Regions from separate parts of the Streptomyces sp. NPDC039480 genome, predicted to be linked through region 3. Evidence: riboswitches for the same ligand, from Rfam matches in the RefSeq annotation. Region 3 holds a riboswitch; each other region holds the start of a gene.

Region 1 (2,191 bases), on a different contig from region 3:
CTGCACCAGAGCCCCGCGTACGTCGTGCAGCCCGAGCACGAGGCGGGCATCCAGCTCGCCGTGCACCCCCTCGCGGCCCGCCCGCTCCTCGGTCTGCCCGCCGCGGAACTGGCCGGGCAGCTCGTCGTCGGCGGCACCGACGTCCTCGGCGACCGCGCCGCCGACATCCGCGAGCGCCTGTGCGAACTGGACCGCTGGGAGGACCGCTTCGCCCTGCTCGCCGGCTATCTGCGGCGGCGCGCGGCCGAGGACCGGGCCGCCGGGTCCGTACGCCCAGAGGTCGCCGAGGCCTGGGCGTGGCTGGCCAGGCACCGGGGCGCGGGCACCCTCGGCGGCCTGTCCCGGCACGTGGCGCTCAGCGAGCGCAGGCTGACCGCGCTGTTCCGCGCCGAGACCGGCCTGAGCCCCAAACAGGCCGCCCGCCTGATGCGTTTCCAGCACGCCAAGGCCGCCGTGGTCCGCGCCGTCGCGGCGGGCGGGCCGCCGGACCTCGCCCGGGTCGCCGCCGACACCGGCTACTACGACCACTCCCACCTCGTCCGCGACTTCCGGCAGTACACGGAGGCGAGCCCCACCCGCTGGCTGGCCGAAGAGTGCCGGAATATCCAAGCCGGGGCGCACGGGGCCGGCGAAGAGTGGGAGACATGAACACCGACACCACACCCGGCACGACATCCGAAACCAGCCCGCCGGCCCCCGCCATCTGGCCGGCCCTGCAGGCCCACGACGCCCCCGCGCTGATCGACTTCCTCGTCGGCACCGTCGGCTTCCTGCGCACCGCGGTCTACGAGGACGGCGGCCGCGTCGCCCACGCCCAGCTCGACTGGCCCGAGGGCGGCGGCATCATGCTCGGCTCGTACGACCCCGAGTCGGCCACCGAGGCCTGCGGGGAACCGGGCACGTCCGGCGCCTACGTCGTCACCGACCACGTGGACGCCCTGTACGCCCGCCTCACCGAGGCCGGCGTCAAGATCACCCGCGAGATCGAGGACAAGCCGTACGGCAGCCGCGAGTTCGGCATCGCGGACCCCGAGGGGAACCGCTGGTCCTTCGGCACCTACCGCGGTGAGCCGAGGCCCGCACCGGCCCACGGCGCGGACCGCCCCCGCGAAGGCGCGTGATAACTTGCGCAAGCCAGTCAAACCCACACTTGGGCCAGGGAATCCGGTGCGAATCCGGAACTGACGCGCAGCGGTGAGGGGGACGGGCGGGGCCACGGCCACTGGGCGTTCCAGGACGCCCGGGAAGGCGCCCCGCCCGGTCGATCCCGAGTCCGAAGACCTGCTGGCGCCTCCGCTCGCACACCGGGCGACGGAGGTCGTGACGCAGGCCAGGCTCCGCGTATGAGCCGCGAGACCCAAGGGATCACGTGTCCTCGACAGCCCGTATATGCCGTACAGCCCGTATATCCGCTCTGTCCGCCCTGCTCTGTGCCGGCACGCTCACGCTCACCGCGTGCGGCGGCGGCTCCGCGGAGAAATCGGCGGGCGAGAGCGCCGACGGCTATCCGGTGACGGTCGCCTCCTGCGGCAAGGAGGCGAAGGTCGACGCGCCGCCCCGGCGGGCCGTCTCCCTCGACCAGGGTTCCACGGAGATCCTCCTCTCCCTCGGCCTCGCCGACCGCATGGTCGGCACCGGCACCTGGACCGACCCGGTCCTGAAGAACCTGGAGAAGGACAACGCGAAGGTGGAGCGGCTCGCCGACCGCTACCCGGCGCTGGAGAAGGTCCTCTCCAAGGAGCCCGACTTCGTCAGCGCCTCCTTCCTCTACACGGTCGGCAAGGGCGGCGTCGCCGACCGCACGAAGTTCACCGAACTCGGCGTCCCCGTCTACGTCTCGCCCACCGACTGCGCGGGCAAGGACAACGACAGCGGCGGCGACGGCAAACGCGTCAAGACCCTCACCATGGACACCGTCTACAAAGAGGTGCGTGACCTGGCGAAGGTCTTCGACGTCGAGAAGCGCGGCGAGAAGCTGGTCTCGGACCTGAAGGGCAGGGTCGCCAAGGCCACGGAGGACATCGACGAGGCGGCCGCCTCCGACGTGACGCTCCTGTACTGGTTCGCCAACTCCGACGCCCCGTACATGGCGGGCTGCTGCGGTGCGCCCGGCATCATCACCCGCGAACTCGGTGCGAAGAACGTCTTCGACGACACCCGCGAAGAGTGGCCCCAGATCAACTGGGAAACC
Region 2 (2,191 bases), on a different contig from region 3:
GAACATCTCGCCGGGCGGCGGCCCCCAGTGCTGCTCGACCGAGTCCCGCAGCTCCTGCGGGAGCGTCGCGTACCACCGCTTGTAGTCGGCGGCCGGGATGCGCACCGGGTTGGCGGCGAGCTGCTCCTCGGTGAGCCAGTCCTGGTCGTGGCCGCCCGCGTCGATGAGCGCGCGGATCAGCTCGTCGCCGTCGCCGGAGACGAGGCCCGGGATGTCGGCCTCGGGACCGAAGTCGTAGCCCTCGGCGATGAGCCTGCGCAGGAGCGCGACGGCGGACGCGGGGGTGTCGAGGCCGACCGCGTTGCCGATGCGGGAGTGCTTGGTCGGGTACGCGGAAAGCACCAGCGCGAGGCGCTTGTCGGCGGCCGGGATGTGCTTCAGGCGCGCGTGCCGCACGGCGATGCCGGCGACCCGGGCCGCCCGCTCGGCGTCGGCCACGTACGCGGGAAGGCCGTCCTCGTCGATCTCCTTGAAGGAGAAGGGGACCGTGATGAGGCGCCCGTCGAACTCGGGCACCGCGATCTGGCTCGCGGCGTCCAGCGGCGAGACGCCCTCGTCGTTCTCCTCCCACGCGGAGCGCGACCCGGTCAGGCAGAGCGCCTGGAGGATCGGTACGTCGAGGCCGGTCAGCGCGCCCGCGTCCCACGACTCGTCGTCGCCGCCGGCCGACGCCTCGGCGGGCTTGGTGCCGCCCGCCGCGAGGACCGTCGTCACGATGGCGTCGGCGGCGCGCAGCTCGTCGATCAGCTCGGGCTCGGGGGCGCGCAGCGAAGCCACGTACAGCGGCATGGCGCGGGCGCCCGCGTCCTCGATCGCGCCGCACAGCGCGTCCACGAAGGCGGTGTTGCCGCTCATGTGGTGGGCGCGGTAGTAGAGCACCGCGACGGTCGGGCCGTCGGTGCCTTCCGTGCGGGCGGTGCGCTCCAGCGGGCCCCAGGAGGGGGCGGCGGCGGGCGGCTCGAAGCCGTGGCCGGTGAGCAGCACGGTGTCGGAGAGGAAGCGGGCCAGCTGCTCCAGGTTGGCGGGGCCGCCGTGCGCGAGGTAGGCGTGCGCCTCGGCGGCGATGCCGATCGGCACGGTCGACGAGGCCATCAACTGGGCGTCGGGCGCCTGTTCGCCGGTGAGCACGACGACCGGGAGGCCGGTGGCGATGAGCTGGTCCAGGCCGTCCTGCCAGGCGCGGACGCCGCCGAGGAGGCGTACGACGACGAGGTCGACGCCGTCGAGCAGGGCGGGCAGCCCGTCGAGGTCCAGGCGGGACGGGTTGGCGAACCGGTAGTCGACGGGGCCACCCGCCGCGCGGGCGCTGAGCAGGTCGGTGTCGGAGGTCGACAACAGCAGAAGCATGCGGGCGCAGGCCTTCCTCGGGGTGTCCGCGCCCCGGGTGGTCGTATGGACGGCAGGAGTTCCTGGCTCACCCCACGCGGGTGGGGCTCACAGTGGCGGGACCGCGCCGGATTCGCACCGGGCTTCCTCCCTCGGGTCCTGGTGGACCCACGCCGTCGCTGGCGTCGGCGGACCTGGAAGCCCGCCGCCTGCATAGTAAGTCCTGCCCGCCGCCGATGGGGCGGCCACCTGCCAGGACGGTCCGTCTCGGGAGGCGACCGGCCGGATCCGCGTGGGTATGCTCGCCGCCATGCCGCCCACCCGAGCACCATCCCCAGACCAGGGCGAATCCCTCATACGTGACCGGGGTGACGCCTGCCCCGGAGCCCTCCGTCTGCACCTCGCGGACGACGGGCGCCTCGCCCGACTCCGGCTGCCCGGGGGCCTTCTGACGGGGCATCAGGTAGCTGTGCTGGCAGCCGTGGCGGAGCGTCTGGCGGACGGGAACCTCAGCGTCACCTCACGCGGCAACATCGAGCTGCGCGGCCTCGGCGACGCGTGCGGCGGCGAACTCTCCCGGCTGCTCGCGGACGCCGGCCTGCTGCCCTCCGAGCGCCACGAGCGGGTGCGGAACGTGGTGGCGTCCCCGCTCGCGGGAACCGACGGACTCGGCCACGCCGACGTGCAGTTGTGGGCCCGCGAGCTGGACCGGCTCCTCTGCGCCGAGGAGTGGACGACGGCGCTCTCCGGCCGCTTCCTGTTCGCCCTCGACGACGGCCGCGGGGATGTGGCCGGGCTCGGCGGCGATGTGACCTTGATCGCAGAATCGGGCGGGACCGCGGTCGTACGTCTCGGGGGGCACGCC
Region 3 (2,191 bases):
TGCTCGACCCGCCCCGCGTACGAGAGGGTCCCCCCGAGCCGCACGCCCAACGCCCCCGCGAAGGCGGCCTCGACGGGCCCCGCGTTGGGACTGGGGTGCTGCGCGGCGTCGGAACGCCACGCCTTGACCGCCCCCGACGGCGAGTCCCCCGCCAGCACGGCCAGCGCGGCGGTGAGCCGCGCCCCCGGCCACCCGAAGACGTCGTCGAGACGGGCCGAGGCCCACCCGTAACGCCGGTACCTCGACGACTTGTGGCCGACCATCGCGTCCAGCGTGTTCACGGCGCGGAAGGCGACGAGCCCCGGCACCCCGCCGATGGCGCCCCACACGAGCGCCCCCACCACCGCGTCGGACGTGTTCTCGGCAACGGACTCCACGACGGCCCGTGCGACGCCGTCGGCGTCCAGCGCCTGCGGGTCGCGCCCGCACAGATGCGGCAGCCGCTCCCGCGCGACCTCGATGTCGTCGGCCTCCAGCGCCCCGCCGACGGCCCGCGCCTCACGGCCGAGGGAGGTGCCGCCGACCACGGCCCAGGTCGCGGCGGCGGTCAGCGCCACCGAACCGGCGCGTGACCGGCGTACGAGAGAAGAGGCGAGGGCTGCGGCGCCCGCCGCGCCCCCGGCGCACACCACGGCGTGCAGCGCGCCCCACCCGCGGTGGTCACGCCACAGCATCCGCTCGACGGCGCCCGCGGCACGTCCGAACGCGGCGACCGGATGGCCCCGGCGCGGATCGCCGAGCAGCAGGTCACCGAGGAGTCCGGCGGCGGCGCCGTACGCGAAGTCGCGATCGGCACTCATGGGCTCAGCCCGTCGCTGCACTGAGGAGGGAACTCGTACTCAGGGAAGGAACCGGCAACGGGCGGCCGCGCATGGCGATATGTCCTCACTCAGGGTGTCCGCGCCCTGGTTCGACGTGATCGGCGGCGAGAGTTCCTGGCTCACGGGGAGCGTCGCTCCCCGGTGACAGTGGCGGGACCGCGCCGGATTCGCACCGGCTTCCTCTTCTGCCGCCGTAGTTGGCCCCGGCAGTCCACCACGCCCCGCGAATGCCCGTCAACTCGCCGTTGACCTGCGGCGGGAGAGTGTGTTGGGGCCCACACACGCCGGTGGGGCGCGAAGCGTTCCGCACGCTCCGCGCCCCACCGGGGAACTCCGCTGTCAGGCGACGATCAGATAGATCCCGTACGCCACGGCCGCCGCGCACAGCGCGAAGCAGGCGTACGCGCCGGTGCGCGCCATGGCCGCGGAACCGCCGTCCGATGCGGCCGCCGTCTCCTGCTTGGAGAGGCCGACGACGCCGAGGGTGAACAGGCCCACCAGGGCCACCGTCACCGCGAGGCTGACTCCGAAGACGGAGCCGAGAGCTGCCCAGTCGATGCTCATGGTGATCTGTCCTTATACCGTCGCGGTCCTGGCGGGTTCCGCCATGGCACCGGTCGTGGTGGTGGTCGGGGCCGTGACGGTGGCCTTGACGGCCTCGTCGGGGCCGGTCGAGGCGGCCATCGCGCCCGTCGGGGGCGGGGTGACGGCGGCGATCGCGGTGGTCACGACGCCCGCGGGCTCGGCACCGGTGGCGCCGTCGTGACGGATCTCGTCGTCGGTGACGTTGGTGTGGTCGACGGCGTTGCGCCGCGAGAGCGCCCAGATGACGGCCGAGCCGGCGACCAGGAGCGCGGCGGTGACCGCGACGCCCCAGGGGCCCTGCTTGGTGAGGAACTCGGCGCCCGCGCCGACCAGGCCGGCGGCCGGCAGCGTCAGACCCCAGGCGACGAACATCCGGGTCGCGGTCGACCAGCGGACCACGCCGCCCTTGCGGCCGAGGCCCGCGCCCATCACGGCGCCGGAGCAGGACTGGGTGGTGGAGAGCGAGAAGCCCAGGTGGGAGGAGGCCAGGATGACCGTCGCGGCGCTGGTCTGGGCGGCGAAGCCCTGCTGCGGCTGGAGGTCGGTGAGGCCCTTGCCCATGGTGCGGATGATGCGCCAGCCGCCGAGGTACGTACCGAGGGCGATGGCCACACCGGCCGAGACGATGACCCACATCGGGGGGTTCGCGCCGGGGTTCAGGACGCCGCCGGTGACCAGGGCGAGCGTGATGATGCCCATGGTCTTCTGCGCGTCGTTCGTGCCGTGGGCCAGCGAGACCAGGCCCGCGGAGGCGATCTGGCCCGCGCGGTAGCCCTTCGCGGTGG
Region 4 (2,191 bases), on a different contig from region 3:
GCCGGGTCAGACCCGCTCGGTCCCGGACCGGGGGCCGTCCACGTCGACCGGCTCACCGGAGCCGGTCGACGTGGACGGCCCCACTGCTTCCGTCCCCGCTGCTTCTGGTCGCGTCGCTTCGTCCCGTGCCTGTTCCGCGCCCTGGCGGCGGCCCTTGCGCAGCCCGAAGTAGTACGCGAGGACGCCCGCGCCGATGGCCGCCTGCAGGGCGAACAGCGCCGACTCGACTTCCCCGGACGGGGGTTCGTACAGCGGCGAGAACCATGGATCATAGTCCGGGTCGATCTCGGTGATCGCCGTCTCGGCCTGGGCGTCGGCGCCGGCGAACGGCTCTTCCTCGTCGTCGCCGAGACCGAGCGCCAGGGGAAGGACCGCGAGCGCGGCGACGATGAGGAGCAGCAGTGTGTTGATCTTCGCGTTCCGGCTCATCAGGCGCTGGCCCCCGTCTCGGTCTTCTTCGTCGTGTCCGCCTTCTTCGCGGTGTCCGCCTGCTTGCGCTGCAGCAGTACGCCGAGGCGGGTCAGTTCGCCCTTGCTGGACTGCACGAGCAGACGCATCACCAGGACGGTGAGCAGGCCTTCGCTGACGGCCAGGGGGATCTGCGTGACGGCGAAGATGCCGCCGAACTTGCCCAGGGCGCCCAGGAAACCGCTGCCGGGGTCGGGGAACGCGAGGGCCAGCTGGACGCTGGTGACGCAGTACGTGGTCAGGTCGGCGACGAATGCCCCGAAGAACACGGTGACCATGAGCGGCACGTCGTACCGCCTCAGGAGCCGGTAGACCGCGTAACCCGCCCAGGGGCCGATGATCGCCATGGAGAACACGTTGGCGCCCAGGGTGGTGAGTCCGCCGTGGGCGAGCAGCAGGGCCTGGAAGAGCAGGGTGATGGTGCCGAGCACCGTCATGATCGGTGGCCGGAACAGGATCGCCCCGAGCCCGGTCCCCGTCGGGTGCGAGCAACTGCCCGTCACCGAGGGGATTTTCAACGCGGAAAGGACAAACGTGAAGGCCCCGGAGGCACCGAGGAGCAGCGTGCTCTCCGGGTGTTCCTTGACTTCACGGGTCAGGGAGCGGACTCCGTGGACGACGAACGGCGCGGACGCTACGCCCCAGGCGATCGCGTGCGCCGGCGGGAGGAAACCCTCGGCTATGTGCATGGCTCAGCAGACCCTCTCCAGCACCTCGTGGATGGACAACGTGCCTTGGCCGGTCTCCTGGCTGACGGGTCGTACCGACCGGACTCCGCCTTCCCGGGTACGTGTGCACCCAGTGGCTGCCGCGAGGGCTGGAGCCGGACTTCCCGATCACAGTGGCGAGGGCCGCACCGGCATCACACCGGATTTCCCGAGCACCAAGGCGTGGTGACACTAGTGCGCAAAGATCTGCCTGACAACTTGCACGCGGGTCGCGCCGGTGGCACACCCGAGCGCACACCACCACCGCGTACGCCCCTGCTCAGAGGCTGTCCGCCCGGTCAGAAGAATTCGTCGAGCAGCCGGTAGAAGTCCAGCTTCTCCTTGTCGGCCGCGGTCGCCGTCTGCTCCTCGTACCGCCGCAGGAACCGTTCGGCGTACTCGGGTCCGAACCAGGGGTCTTCCTCGTGCGCCAACTCCCTTACGAGTATGGCGAGATCGGTGTGCCGGTCCGCCCTGCCGAGGCGGACGACGTCGATGACTCCGGTGACGCGGCAGGTGTCGGGGTCGAGGAGGACGTTCTCCGGGGTGAGGTCGCCGTGGGTGACGACCAGGTCCTCCGCCGCCGGGCGGGTGCGGCGCAGTTCGTCGAGGAGGCGCTGCCCGGTCCATCCGGCGCGCTCCTCGTCGAGATCGTCCAGGTCCAGCAGGCCTTCGGCGACGTGGTGTGCGGCCTGCTCCATGGTGACCGGCAGGGAGCGGTCGAACGGGCAGTCCTCCAGGGGCAGTCGGTGCAGGGCTCCGGCGAGGTCGGCGAGCGACTCGGCCACGGCGTACCGCTGCTCCGCAGGCCACTCGTCGGCGGCCGGTCTGCCGGGCACCGCCTCGGTCACCAGCCACGCCGTGCGGTCGTCGGCGCCCCGCTCGACGATGCGCGGCACCGGGATGCCCCGCCCGGCGAGCCAGGCGAGGCGGTCGGCCTCGCCCTGCAGGTCGGAGGGTGATCCGTCGTGCGTGACGGGGGCGGTCTTCACGTACAACTCGGGTTTGCCCGCGTC

Evidence for each region. A riboswitch is a leader RNA that binds a small molecule or an ion and turns the genes downstream of it on or off. The one in region 3 is predicted to bind cobalamin.
Region 1: linked by a shared signal. The riboswitch ahead of ACZ56E_RS18870 (ABC transporter substrate-binding protein) and the one ahead of ACZ56E_RS31185 (cobalamin biosynthesis protein) in region 3 are both predicted to bind cobalamin.
Region 2: linked by a shared signal. The riboswitch ahead of cobN (cobaltochelatase subunit CobN) and the one ahead of ACZ56E_RS31185 (cobalamin biosynthesis protein) in region 3 are both predicted to bind cobalamin.
Region 4: linked by a shared signal. The riboswitch ahead of ACZ56E_RS11510 (energy-coupling factor ABC transporter permease) and the one ahead of ACZ56E_RS31185 (cobalamin biosynthesis protein) in region 3 are both predicted to bind cobalamin.

What each region holds. Positions count from the first base shown of each region.
Region 1 is NZ_JBVITX010000005.1:433,159-435,349, forward strand. Features, by position in the region: gene ACZ56E_RS18860 (AraC family transcriptional regulator) at 1-648, shown strand, start outside; gene ACZ56E_RS18865 (VOC family protein) at 645-1,121, shown strand; cobalamin riboswitch at 1,119-1,303, shown strand; gene ACZ56E_RS18870 (ABC transporter substrate-binding protein) at 1,370-2,191, shown strand, end outside.
Region 2 is NZ_JBVITX010000004.1:216,802-218,992, forward strand. Features, by position in the region: gene cobN (cobaltochelatase subunit CobN) at 1-1,347, opposite strand, end outside; cobalamin riboswitch at 1,389-1,512, opposite strand; gene ACZ56E_RS14935 (cobalamin biosynthesis protein CobG) at 1,637-2,191, shown strand, end outside.
Region 3 is NZ_JBVITX010000011.1:295,431-297,621, forward strand. Features, by position in the region: gene ACZ56E_RS31185 (cobalamin biosynthesis protein) at 1-800, opposite strand, end outside; cobalamin riboswitch at 908-1,052, opposite strand; gene ACZ56E_RS31190 (hypothetical protein) at 1,161-1,385, opposite strand; gene ACZ56E_RS31195 (inorganic phosphate transporter) at 1,398-2,191, opposite strand, start outside.
Region 4 is NZ_JBVITX010000003.1:187,316-189,506, forward strand. Features, by position in the region: gene ACZ56E_RS11505 (energy-coupling factor ABC transporter substrate-binding protein) at 7-429, opposite strand; gene ACZ56E_RS11510 (energy-coupling factor ABC transporter permease) at 429-1,157, opposite strand; cobalamin riboswitch at 1,188-1,371, opposite strand; gene ACZ56E_RS11515 (APH(3') family aminoglycoside O-phosphotransferase) at 1,475-2,191, opposite strand, start outside.